DNA from 3 places in the Salinicola sp. V024 genome. Region 3 is predicted to be linked to each of the others. Evidence: predicted binding sites of a transcription regulator. Region 3 holds the regulator's gene; each other region holds the start of a gene.

Region 1 (3,277 bases), on a different contig from region 3:
CCTCGACGACCCCGTTGACCCGCACCCCGCCCGCGCTGCCATCCTGTTGGCTCATCGCCTGAAACATCACTTGCCGGGCGTGGTACGGCTGTCCGTCAGGCCCAGCGACGCTGTCGGCATTGGCCAGGTTGCTGGCGGTTACGTTCATGCGCTGTGAATTGGCCGACAGCGCCGAACCGGAAATCTCGAATACACTGAACATCGACATCGTGTTACTCCGACTGCATGGCTTTCTTCAGCCCTTGGATTTTACGGCTGACGAAAGTGACGTCCGCTTGGTAGCGCATCGAATTATCGGCGAAGGCCGAGCGCTCGCGATCCATGTCGACCGTGTTGCCGTCGAGGCTCGGCTGATCCGGCATGCGATAGCCCAGATTTTCCACGCCCGATCTACCGCTGGCCTGAGCCGGAATATGACGAGCCGACGTCCGCGTCAGCGACAGTCCGCCGGACGACTCGCTACGGCCCTGTTCCATGACCCGATTCAACTCGGCACGGAAGTCGAAATCGCGTGCCTTGAAGTTGGGCGTGTCGGCGTTGGCGATATTGTTCGCCAGCACCTGTTGACGCTCTGCACGCAGATTGATGGCTTCCTGCTGAAAGCGCAGCGCGTTATCCAACTTGTCGAACATGCCGTATGCACCTCGAATGGCGTTCGCTGGAAAATTGACAGGATGGAGAATAGCGGCGGGAGGCTCGCATCAAACGTGTAAACAGACCGTTAATTGCGCGCCATTTTCATCAATGCTCTTGTAGGTTCAGGCTTAAAATCGCTATCCAACGTGGAGGATTGCGTCGATGGGCGCCATGTATCCGAGAACGGCTACGGGACACATGTGCCAGCGATATGAATCGACGCGATGTACCGCGCTCCTCACTAGTCACCTAGAGCATACCCACCGAGAGCCGTGATATGCGTGTCGCCCCCCCAGAAGCAGCCCAGCGCCCCCGATCGAAATACCGCCCTGCTCTCCGGCGACTGCTGTGGGTCGGCGCTACGACGCTGATGGCATCGCTGTTTGCACTCTCTCTGCTACCGATACCCTCGATCGCCCAAGCCGATGCCGAATTGCCGACCGGCGACACGGTATCCGCCAGCGTAAAGCGTTTTCTCGAACAGCGAACCGCCTCGCTCGGCGACCAGGTGACGATCGAGATCCGGGACAGCGCTGCCGATCTGGGCGATTGTCCGGCGCCGCAGCCATTTCTACCGCGACCCGGCATTCCCCAGGGTCGGGTCACGGTCGGTGTACATTGCGGGAGTGAGGGCGAGCGAACGCGCTACCTGCAGGCAACGGTCTCGGCCATGGTTCGCCATCTGGTGGTACAGCAATCGATCGCTCCCGGACAGCGAATCGATGCGGCAGAGCTTGGCTGGCAGGAGTCGGACATCTCGCGGCTGCGACGCGGCTATCTCGACGACATCGGTCAGGCCGCAGGCATGATCGCGACCCGGCGCATTCCCGACGGCGCGGTATTGACCGATAATATGCTCAGAGAGCCATGGATGGTAAAACGGGGAGACACGGTAGTACTCACCGCTGTCGGCCAGGGCTTTCATGTCAGCCGTAGCGTCGAGGCACTGGATAATGGCGGGCTGGGGAGTACCATTCGGCTCAAGACGGAATCCAACCAGATTCTGCAGGGCCGAGTGACGGGCCAGGATCAACTGCGAGTCGATTTCTGAACCGTTCAGATAAATTTCTTCACAAAACTCTGCCCGAATCTCTTTCAGCTCCCCCGGGTTCTGCCGATAACGTAGGCAAGCACAGGATCGTGCATCCAGCCATGAGGTAATGACCGTGAAAATCGATCAAACACATCCCCTGACTCGTCCGGCTCAAAACGAAGCCACGGAGCAGCGCAAAGGTGCAGAGACGGTCGAGAGTGCTCACACGGCCGCCGGCTCCAGAACGACGCTGAGTCAGATCGCGACTGCCGATGACAGCAGTGACATCGATACCGCTCGCGTCAACGAGATTCGCCAGGCGATCTCCGAAGGCCGCCTCGAGCTCGACACCGGCAAGATTGCCGACGGTCTGGTTAAAAGCGTCCGCGATATGCTGGGTGAGCGCTGAACCTCCGATCTTAAAACCCGTTTCAGGAACCGCCGCATGACGCCAGCCGAACTGATTGTCGAGCAAAAGACCCTGCTGGAGGCGTTCGCTGAAACGCTCGATGAGGAAGCCGGCTGTCTCGGCGAGGGCAATGTCGATGGGGAGCGTCTGAGCGCCCTGGCCGCACTCAAGCAGCAGCAGCTCCACGAGCTCGACAGCATCGAGAAACAACGCCGCGAATATCAGCAGACAATGGGGTTCAGTCTAGGAAGCCAGGGCGCAGAGCAGTTTGCCCAGGCGCTGGATCACCACGTTACGTGGCAGCATACTCGTCAGCTAGCGGAGCAGGTTCGCCGGAGCAATCGGCTGAATGGCCATATCATCTCCGCGCGCCTGGAGCACAACCAGAAGGCTATCGATTTTCTCAATCGTGCCATTGGGGGCAGCGTCTACGGTCGCAACGGTGAATCCCGCCATCACGGATTTGGCGGCATCAGCTCCAAGGCCTGACGTTTCCAGCATGCCGTTTCAAACCTCGAAAAGCGCTTGAACGCAGAACCCTCCGCCGAGACACAACGGCGGAGGGTTCTTTCATCTAAGCGCGTAAAAAGTTAGAAAGCGCTCAGTCTTCCGTTCTGACGACCCAGGACTCGACGGTATCGCTGCCGTGTTCGTCTTTCCAGGCTTTCAGCGTCTTGTGGTTACCACCGCGCGTCTCGACCACATCCCCAGTCTTGGGATTCTTGTAGATCTTCAGCTTGCGCTTGCGACGCCCGCCGGTGGAACCGGTCTGACCAGCCGCCACCGGTGCACTATCGGCTTTCGGGTTGAGCAGTTCGATGACATCACGTGTCGTCTTGCCGTACTCGGCCATCAGCGCTTCGAGCTTTTCCTTGAACTCGATTTCGGCTTTCAGGCGCTGATCGCCTTCCATGCGTTTCAGCTCTTCTTCCAACTGCTTCAGGAGCTGTTCTTTTTTGACGTAATCGCTAAGTAGAGACATGCGTTCGTTGTTCCGTTGCGGATTGGTTTAAGCGTGATCATTATTGCGGATATCCGCCAACTTGCAAGCGCGCCCGGATGATTTTTTTAAAGTCGAGCAATAACAAATCTCTATTGAGGTCCAGGTGAGTGACGACTCGCTCTGATTACCCTTCTCGAGATAGTTGTCTCGGACCTGTTTTCAGGTTCAATAACTTTACCCATTGCTCGTTGTGGGT
Region 2 (3,277 bases), on a different contig from region 3:
TTCTGGCAATCTAAGTTATGCAGATGCAATATTTGTTCGACACTCAAACCTCACTGCGAAGCAACAGTTAAAGACAGCGTTTTTGTTGCACTTGGCTTTAGGGAGAAACAAAAAGTCGCTTGCACTGCTAGGCGCTTTTGATAAAAAACTTGCAGAACACTACTTTTCCTTTTCTTTGCAGGAAAATATAAAACTTGACGAAGCAACCACTATCATACGTACCAGCAATATTGAAACGCCTTCAAATAACGGCCATGAAATATCAGTCATTATGCCCTGCATTAACCTTGAAGAAGGAGTTAAGACAGCTGCTATACTACATGCTAGGTCTGCTAAAAAATGCCATATTTATATTATCATAGACGACATAAGATTAGGCTTTATCAGCACGGCCAATACTGTCTTTAACAAGCTATCTAGCAAATATGTTGTATATTTAGCACAGGATGCCTTCCCTGGTATGCATTGGCTTGATATAGCTTACAAAACAATGGAAAAATCCAAAAAAGGACTTTTGGCATTTAATGATGGGAAATGGGCAGGATCAATAGCTTCATTTGGCATGGTCCGTTCATCTTGGGTGAGTAAGATATATTCACAAGGTTTATTTTTTGATGAATACAACTCTCACTGCGCTGATGATGAAATTACTGAAATTGCGCAAATGACTAATCAGTTCATATATGACTCGAATAGCGTACTTATTGAAATTGACTACAATAAAGCCTTAACAGGTGGAGGTAACAAGCATGACCGAGACCTCCTCAATAACAGACGAAAAAATACGTTTGGGTTACAGAAAAATCCATATAATCTAGATAGAACTTTTTATGACGAGGAGTATGTTTTTGGTAACGTTGACAAACATGTCGTTTTAGCAACTATTCATGCAAAAGCAAAGCCTAATATTTATTTAGAAATAGGCGTTCAAACAGGAAAAAGTTTAGCTCTTGCTAAATGTCATTCGATAGGTATAGATCCGAACCCATGTATTTCGCACCCACTTAATAGCAATCATGTTATTTTTAACATGACTAGCGATGACTTTTTTGCAACTACGGCTAATGAAACAATAGATGATACCATTGACTTTTCGTTTATTGATGGCATGCACCTTTTCGAGTATGCTTTGAGAGATTTCATAAATGTCGAGAAACACTCACATTACAATACAATTGTAGCTATTGACGATATTTTTCCTGGCCATCCAAATCAAGCGCTTAGGGAGCGCATAACACAAAACTGGACAGGAGATGTTTGGAAGTTAGTAGAAATATTAGAAGCATATAGACCGAATTTGCATATTACATTTTTAAATGCATATCCAACAGGACTATTGATAGTTAAAGGCCTAGACCCTGAGAATACTATTCTAAGTCAAAATTATGATGAAATTGTTGCCAGGTATAAAAGTGTCAAACATGTGCCCGAAAAATTCATAACGCGCAATGAAGCCATAATCGATTGGGAGTCAAGCATATTCAGCTAAAGTAAGCATCTGGAATGCGCAGGCATGCTTATGCCTGCGCCTAACGCTTATTCATAAAGCGCTCTTATAATAACACGACATATGCCACCTACATAAAAACTACATTTATTTAAAGTGAATTAAACCTTACATCAAACTAACTTGCAATCTTAAGAAGGTTGCAATTAGGCCAGGACATTCCTACTAATTATTTTCATAAAAATAATAACGACGTTAAGAGCTTGCGTACAATTTCACTCCTATCTCAGCGGCTCTAACTAATCGGTATTGTTATTTCGCAGCAAACCACGAAAACAGTCGGTCTGAACGCCCAGCCCGCTCGCAAAGCATGGATGCCGGTTATGCGACTGAGATATCTCAGATAACCAAAGCACAGATCCTGCAGCAAGCCGGCACTTCGGTTCTGGCTCAGGCCAACCAAGTCCCGCAGGGTGTTCTGTCTCTGCTGCAGTAATCCGCAACACGAAGTTGAGGTGGTAAATAAAGGCCGGCGCAAGCCGGCCTTTTTACGCTCCGGTTTCGTTAAAAAAATTCAAGATTTTAGCCGCTCTGTCGATAAGGATCTTAAGAACTAGAGAGACCTCACATGTCTGTTATCAATACCAATCTTGCCTCTCTCAAGGCACAACAAGATCAACGCCACACCGGCAACGCGCTTTCGACGTCGCTGGAACGTCTGGCGTCGGGCCTGCGCGTCAATAGCGCCAAGGACGATGCTGCCGGCCAGGCGATTGGTAACCGAATGACTTCGGAGATCAAGGGGCACTATCAGGCACAGCGCAACGCCAATGATGGTATCTCCATGGCGCAAACCGCCGAGGGCGCACTTGATGAAATCAACGAGCGGCTGCAGCGTGTGCGTGAACTGACCGTCCAGGGGCTCAACGGTACGCTGAACCTCGACGACGCCGATGCGATACAGGCGGAGATTAATCTAAACCTCAAGGAAATCGATCGGCTCGCGGAAACGAGCGAGTTTAATGGCATTTCCGTTCTGAACGGCCAGGCGGGTGTTGTCAAGTTGCAGGTGGGTACTCACGACGGTCAGGAACTAGGGATCGATCTGACGCCGCCCGGCTTCGATTCGGAGTCGCTGGGGCTGAAGGACTTCACGATAGTGGGCATCAGCGGCGACGTTACGCCACGCGATACCGTGCTGGGACGAGCACGCGATATCGAACTGAACGACGGTTCAACCAATGTCACCTATACGAACACCGCCGCGACTGACCCCGATCTGCGTTATTCCGCCTCGAATGGATTTGGCTACTACACCCAAGCGACCGACACCGAGGGCAACGCCGCGTTTTACAACGCTGGCATTCAGGCTTACCACACGACTGCGACCGATAGCAGCGAGGTCACAGTCATTCAGACCGTCCAGCCGATTTACACACCCAGCACTACCATTGAAGCCGAGAATTTCAGCCAGTTCGAATATCGCGACGAGAACGATGTGGTATTGAGCGACGACAACGAACGCGCGTTGGTTCTCGGAGACGACGATCACTACTACCTCCAAACGACCGACAGCACGAGTGGAGAGTTACGCTATCAGGCTGCTGAGTTGAATTATCAAGCGGATACGGCCCGGGCCGTGGTCAGTGCCTCGACCGGTGATGTTCTCACAGCCGCCACGTTTAGTCCGGTAACCAACGTCGATGGCTACGATTTATCGGACGCCGGGGTTTCCGTTAAATACCATGCGGCTGATGGCACTTCGTGGATGAGCGGCGCCGAATCGATCGTTCAGGATGGCGGCGGCAACTACTATATTCAGTCGGAGGA
Region 3 (3,277 bases):
GCTGGGGCGGGCCGAGGTCCAGCAGTTGTTGGACAAGGTCGGCGAACAGCAGAAGTCGCTGGTGGATGACGTGGTGCCCAAGCTGCTGGCGCTGACCTCGCTGCAGCGCATTCTGCAGAATCTGCTGGCCGAAGACGTGCCGATCCGCGACATGCACACGATTCTCGACGTGCTGGCGGAATACGCGCCGCAGCAGTCGGATGCCAACGAACTCACCGCACTGGTACGTGTGGCGTTGGGTCGAGCGATCACGCAGCAGTGGTTCCCGGGTCGTGAGCCGATGCACGTGATGAGCCTCGAACCCAGGCTGGAGCAGGTGCTCACCCAGGCGCTCAATAACGGCGGCGCGCTGGAACCCGGGCTGGCGGATACGCTGATGCAGCAGACCGCGGCGGCGGTCGAACGTCAGCAGAGCCGCGACGAGCCCACCGTACTGGTCGTGCAGCATGGCTTGCGGGCATTACTGGCCCGTTTCCTGCGTCGCCAGATCAAGTCGTTGGTGGTGCTCTCCCAGGCCGAGATTCCCGACGATCGCAATCTGCGGGTCACCACGACCATCGGCACGGCGCCGTGATCCGGAGTGCATCGTCATTCAGGGTTTCTCCCCTGATCGCCATGGCTCTGATGGCGATACTGTCGATGGGATGGGGGGCGGCAGTCTGGGCGGCGGATGGCTCGTGGGTCGTGAAGATCCCGCGCCAGACAGTGGTCGCCTCGGAGCGGCCGATGGAGAGCGAGCCAATCCAGCCGCTGCCTGCGCTGAACGGTGCCGAGATCGTGCGAGTGCGCTGGACGTTTCGGACCAGCGTGTCGGCACCGGGACTCAAGCTATGGCTGTGTCAGGCGCAGCTGTGTCAGCGGCTGATCCGGAATCGCGGCGAAACCCAGTACTTTTCGGGTCGCTCCGCGGCGGCCCCGTTCCGATTGAGGTTTCAATGGTCTCCCGGTTCGCACCATGGCACCAGGCTGGTGATATCCGACGCGCAGCTGATCGTCGACTATCGGCAGTAAAGGGGTCGCCGAGCCATGAGCAGTGGAAATGGCGGTAACACGCCGGCCAAACAGTCGAAATAGCCACCCGAAGGCGGGCAGTTTGCGCTCTCGGGTCGACGATCACACGGCATAATGAAAGTCTAAGTCATGCGTCCCATGACCGTAGGTGTTTTGCACGAGGCCATTCGATGTATACCGCACAGGGCAAAATCGATCAGACGGCACTGATTGAGCAGTACATGCCGATGGTAAGGCGCCATGCGCTCTCCCTTCAGGTACGCCTACCGGCCAGCGTCGAACTCGATGATCTCATCCAGGCCGGTATGCTGGGCCTGCTGGACGCTCTGGGGCGCTACGACGACTCGCACGGGGCCAGCTTCTCGACCTACGCCAATCAGCGGATCCGTGGAGCGATGATCGACGAGCTGCGCAGCCGGGACTGGATGCCACGTAGCGTGCGGCGCAGTGCACGGGCGCTGGATCAGGCCGTGCGCCGGTTGGAGCAACAGCTGGGCCGGGCGCCGGACGAGCGGGAAATCGCCCGGGAAATGGGCGTTTCGAGTGACGATTATCATCGACTACTGGCGGATGCCAACAACGGCTTTCTGTTGGCCTACGACGAAAGCGACAGCGAGAACGGCATTCCCTCTGTCGCCGAATCGAGCTCGCCGTCTCCGCTTGCGGCACTTCTCGATTCGGATAATCGCGCCAGCGTGATGGCGGCAATCGATGCTCTGCCAGAGCGAGAAAAGCTGCTGTTGGGACTCTACTATCAAGAAGAGCTCAATCTCAAGGAAATCGGTGCCGTGCTCGGCGTCAGTGAATCCCGCGTCTGCCAGCTGCACAGTCAGGCAGTGGCCCGTCTGCGAAGCCGTCTGAATCCCTGATCATCATCTGATACGAAAACGCCGCTCGAACCGGCCGCCTGACGCGGACCTGGCCGGATCGAGCGGCGTTTTTTATATCTGGATCACTCGGTGATCGACGCCGTCGTCGAGGCCGTGCGGATCTCATCGGCTACCTGCTGGCCCACCTGATCCCAAACGGCGCCTAGCGTGCGCACCAACGCCGGATAACCGTCGTCGCTCAAGGGTTGCGTGACGTCGAAGTGATGCTGTGCCACCAGCCGATTGCCATCATGCAGCTGCCACTCCCCCGAGGCCACGGCCTGGCCATCGTAGCGACCCTGGAACTGGTCGACGCTCAGCGTCAGGCGCTGTGCATCGGAACCACTCTGCGCCGCGCTCAGCACGGTCATGCCGGGTAGATCGGCCGTCAACGACTGGCGCAGACGGCGCGTCAATTGGTGGCTCAGTTCTTCGGCCCACAGGTTCTGGTTGGCCGCGGCGAGCTCGATATCGCTGATCTGCATCACGATGCCCTCCTGATCGAGGTAGCTTGCCACCTCGACCGGGCTTACCGCCAACTGTCGAATGTCTGCTGTCGTTCTCGCCTCTGCCGTCGACGATGACTGCGCGCCATCGGCTTCCGGCAGGGTAAAACGATTGGTCGGCGTGGATTGCCCGGCGCAGCCCGTCAGCAAAACGGTGGATAGGGCCACGGCGGACAGCGCCAGCAGGGTGGTGGCGCCGAAACGGCGCCAGCGAGGCAGAGTGGTCGTGATCATTGGGGAGCCCTCGGCACGGGATCGGTTTTGACTTCGCGGTCGAAAATCAGCGCGTTGGGTTTCTCGCTCAAGGTCTTGGCGACCGGCTGGAGATCTCGCATCAGGACCTCCAGCTGTTTGAGCGTGTCGTTCAACTGACGATAACCGGAAGAACCGGAAGAGAAGCCGTCGAGCGTACCCTGCAGTTCCTTCAGCGTGTCGTTGATACTTCCAGGCAACTGCTGGGTGGCCGGATCGGAAACGATGCCGTTGACCGACTCCGCAATCTGGCGCACCTGCTCGAGCGTCTGCTGTGAGGTCTGCATGGTCTGATCCAGACGAGTGAGAATCGGCTCGACCTGCAAGTTGTTGAGCTTGTCGAGCAAACTCGAAACCTTCTGTTCGATCTGCGCGAATCCGCCGGAGACGGTCGGGAAGACCGGTTTGCCGTCGAACTTCAGCGCTTCATAGGCCGAGGCGTCGTCGTCGAAGTTGAGATCGACGAACAGCGCGCCCGTCAGCAGGTTGCCCGCCTTGAGCGTAGCGCGGAGTCCGTATTCCGAGAACATGGTCTCGAAGCGATCGCGCACTTCCTGATCGTCAACGTCTTCATTGACATCCTGATTGCTGTCCAGGCGCTGCGGCTCGATCCGGATCAGTACCGGTATCGCGAACTGG

Evidence for each region. Region 3 encodes FliA, which starts transcription of late flagellar genes. Its sites were predicted from a motif close to CTAAAGTTNNNNNNNNNNCNGCCGATA; they were not measured.
Region 1: flgM (flagellar biosynthesis anti-sigma factor FlgM) is a predicted target of FliA. The motif match lies at 1,730-1,756, and genes of this name have one in related genera.
Region 2: ACUN9V_RS14950 (flagellin) is a predicted target of FliA. The motif match lies at 1,530-1,556, and genes of this name have one in related genera.

The regions. Positions count from the first base shown of each region.
Region 1 covers NZ_JBQXYB010000002.1:425,391-428,667, reverse strand. The annotation lists gene flgC (flagellar basal body rod protein FlgC) at 1-208, opposite strand, end outside; gene flgB (flagellar basal body rod protein FlgB) at 213-632, opposite strand; gene flgA (flagellar basal body P-ring formation chaperone FlgA) at 914-1,687, shown strand; gene flgM (flagellar biosynthesis anti-sigma factor FlgM) at 1,803-2,078, shown strand; gene ACUN9V_RS05380 (flagella synthesis protein FlgN) at 2,115-2,567, shown strand; gene ACUN9V_RS05375 (histone-like nucleoid-structuring protein, MvaT/MvaU family) at 2,680-3,060, opposite strand.
Region 2 covers NZ_JBQXYB010000011.1:2,026-5,302, reverse strand. The annotation lists gene ACUN9V_RS14955 (O-linked N-acetylglucosamine transferase family protein) at 1-1,489, shown strand, start outside; gene ACUN9V_RS14950 (flagellin) at 1,731-1,943, shown strand; gene ACUN9V_RS14945 (flagellin N-terminal helical domain-containing protein) at 2,076-3,277, shown strand, end outside.
Region 3 covers NZ_JBQXYB010000005.1:230,377-233,653, forward strand. The annotation lists gene flhA (flagellar biosynthesis protein FlhA) at 1-574, shown strand, start outside; gene ACUN9V_RS10400 (flagellar protein FlhE) at 616-1,011, shown strand; gene ACUN9V_RS10405 (RNA polymerase sigma factor FliA) at 1,182-1,880, shown strand; gene ACUN9V_RS10410 (PqiC family protein) at 1,964-2,620, opposite strand; gene pqiB (intermembrane transport protein PqiB) at 2,617-3,277, opposite strand, start outside.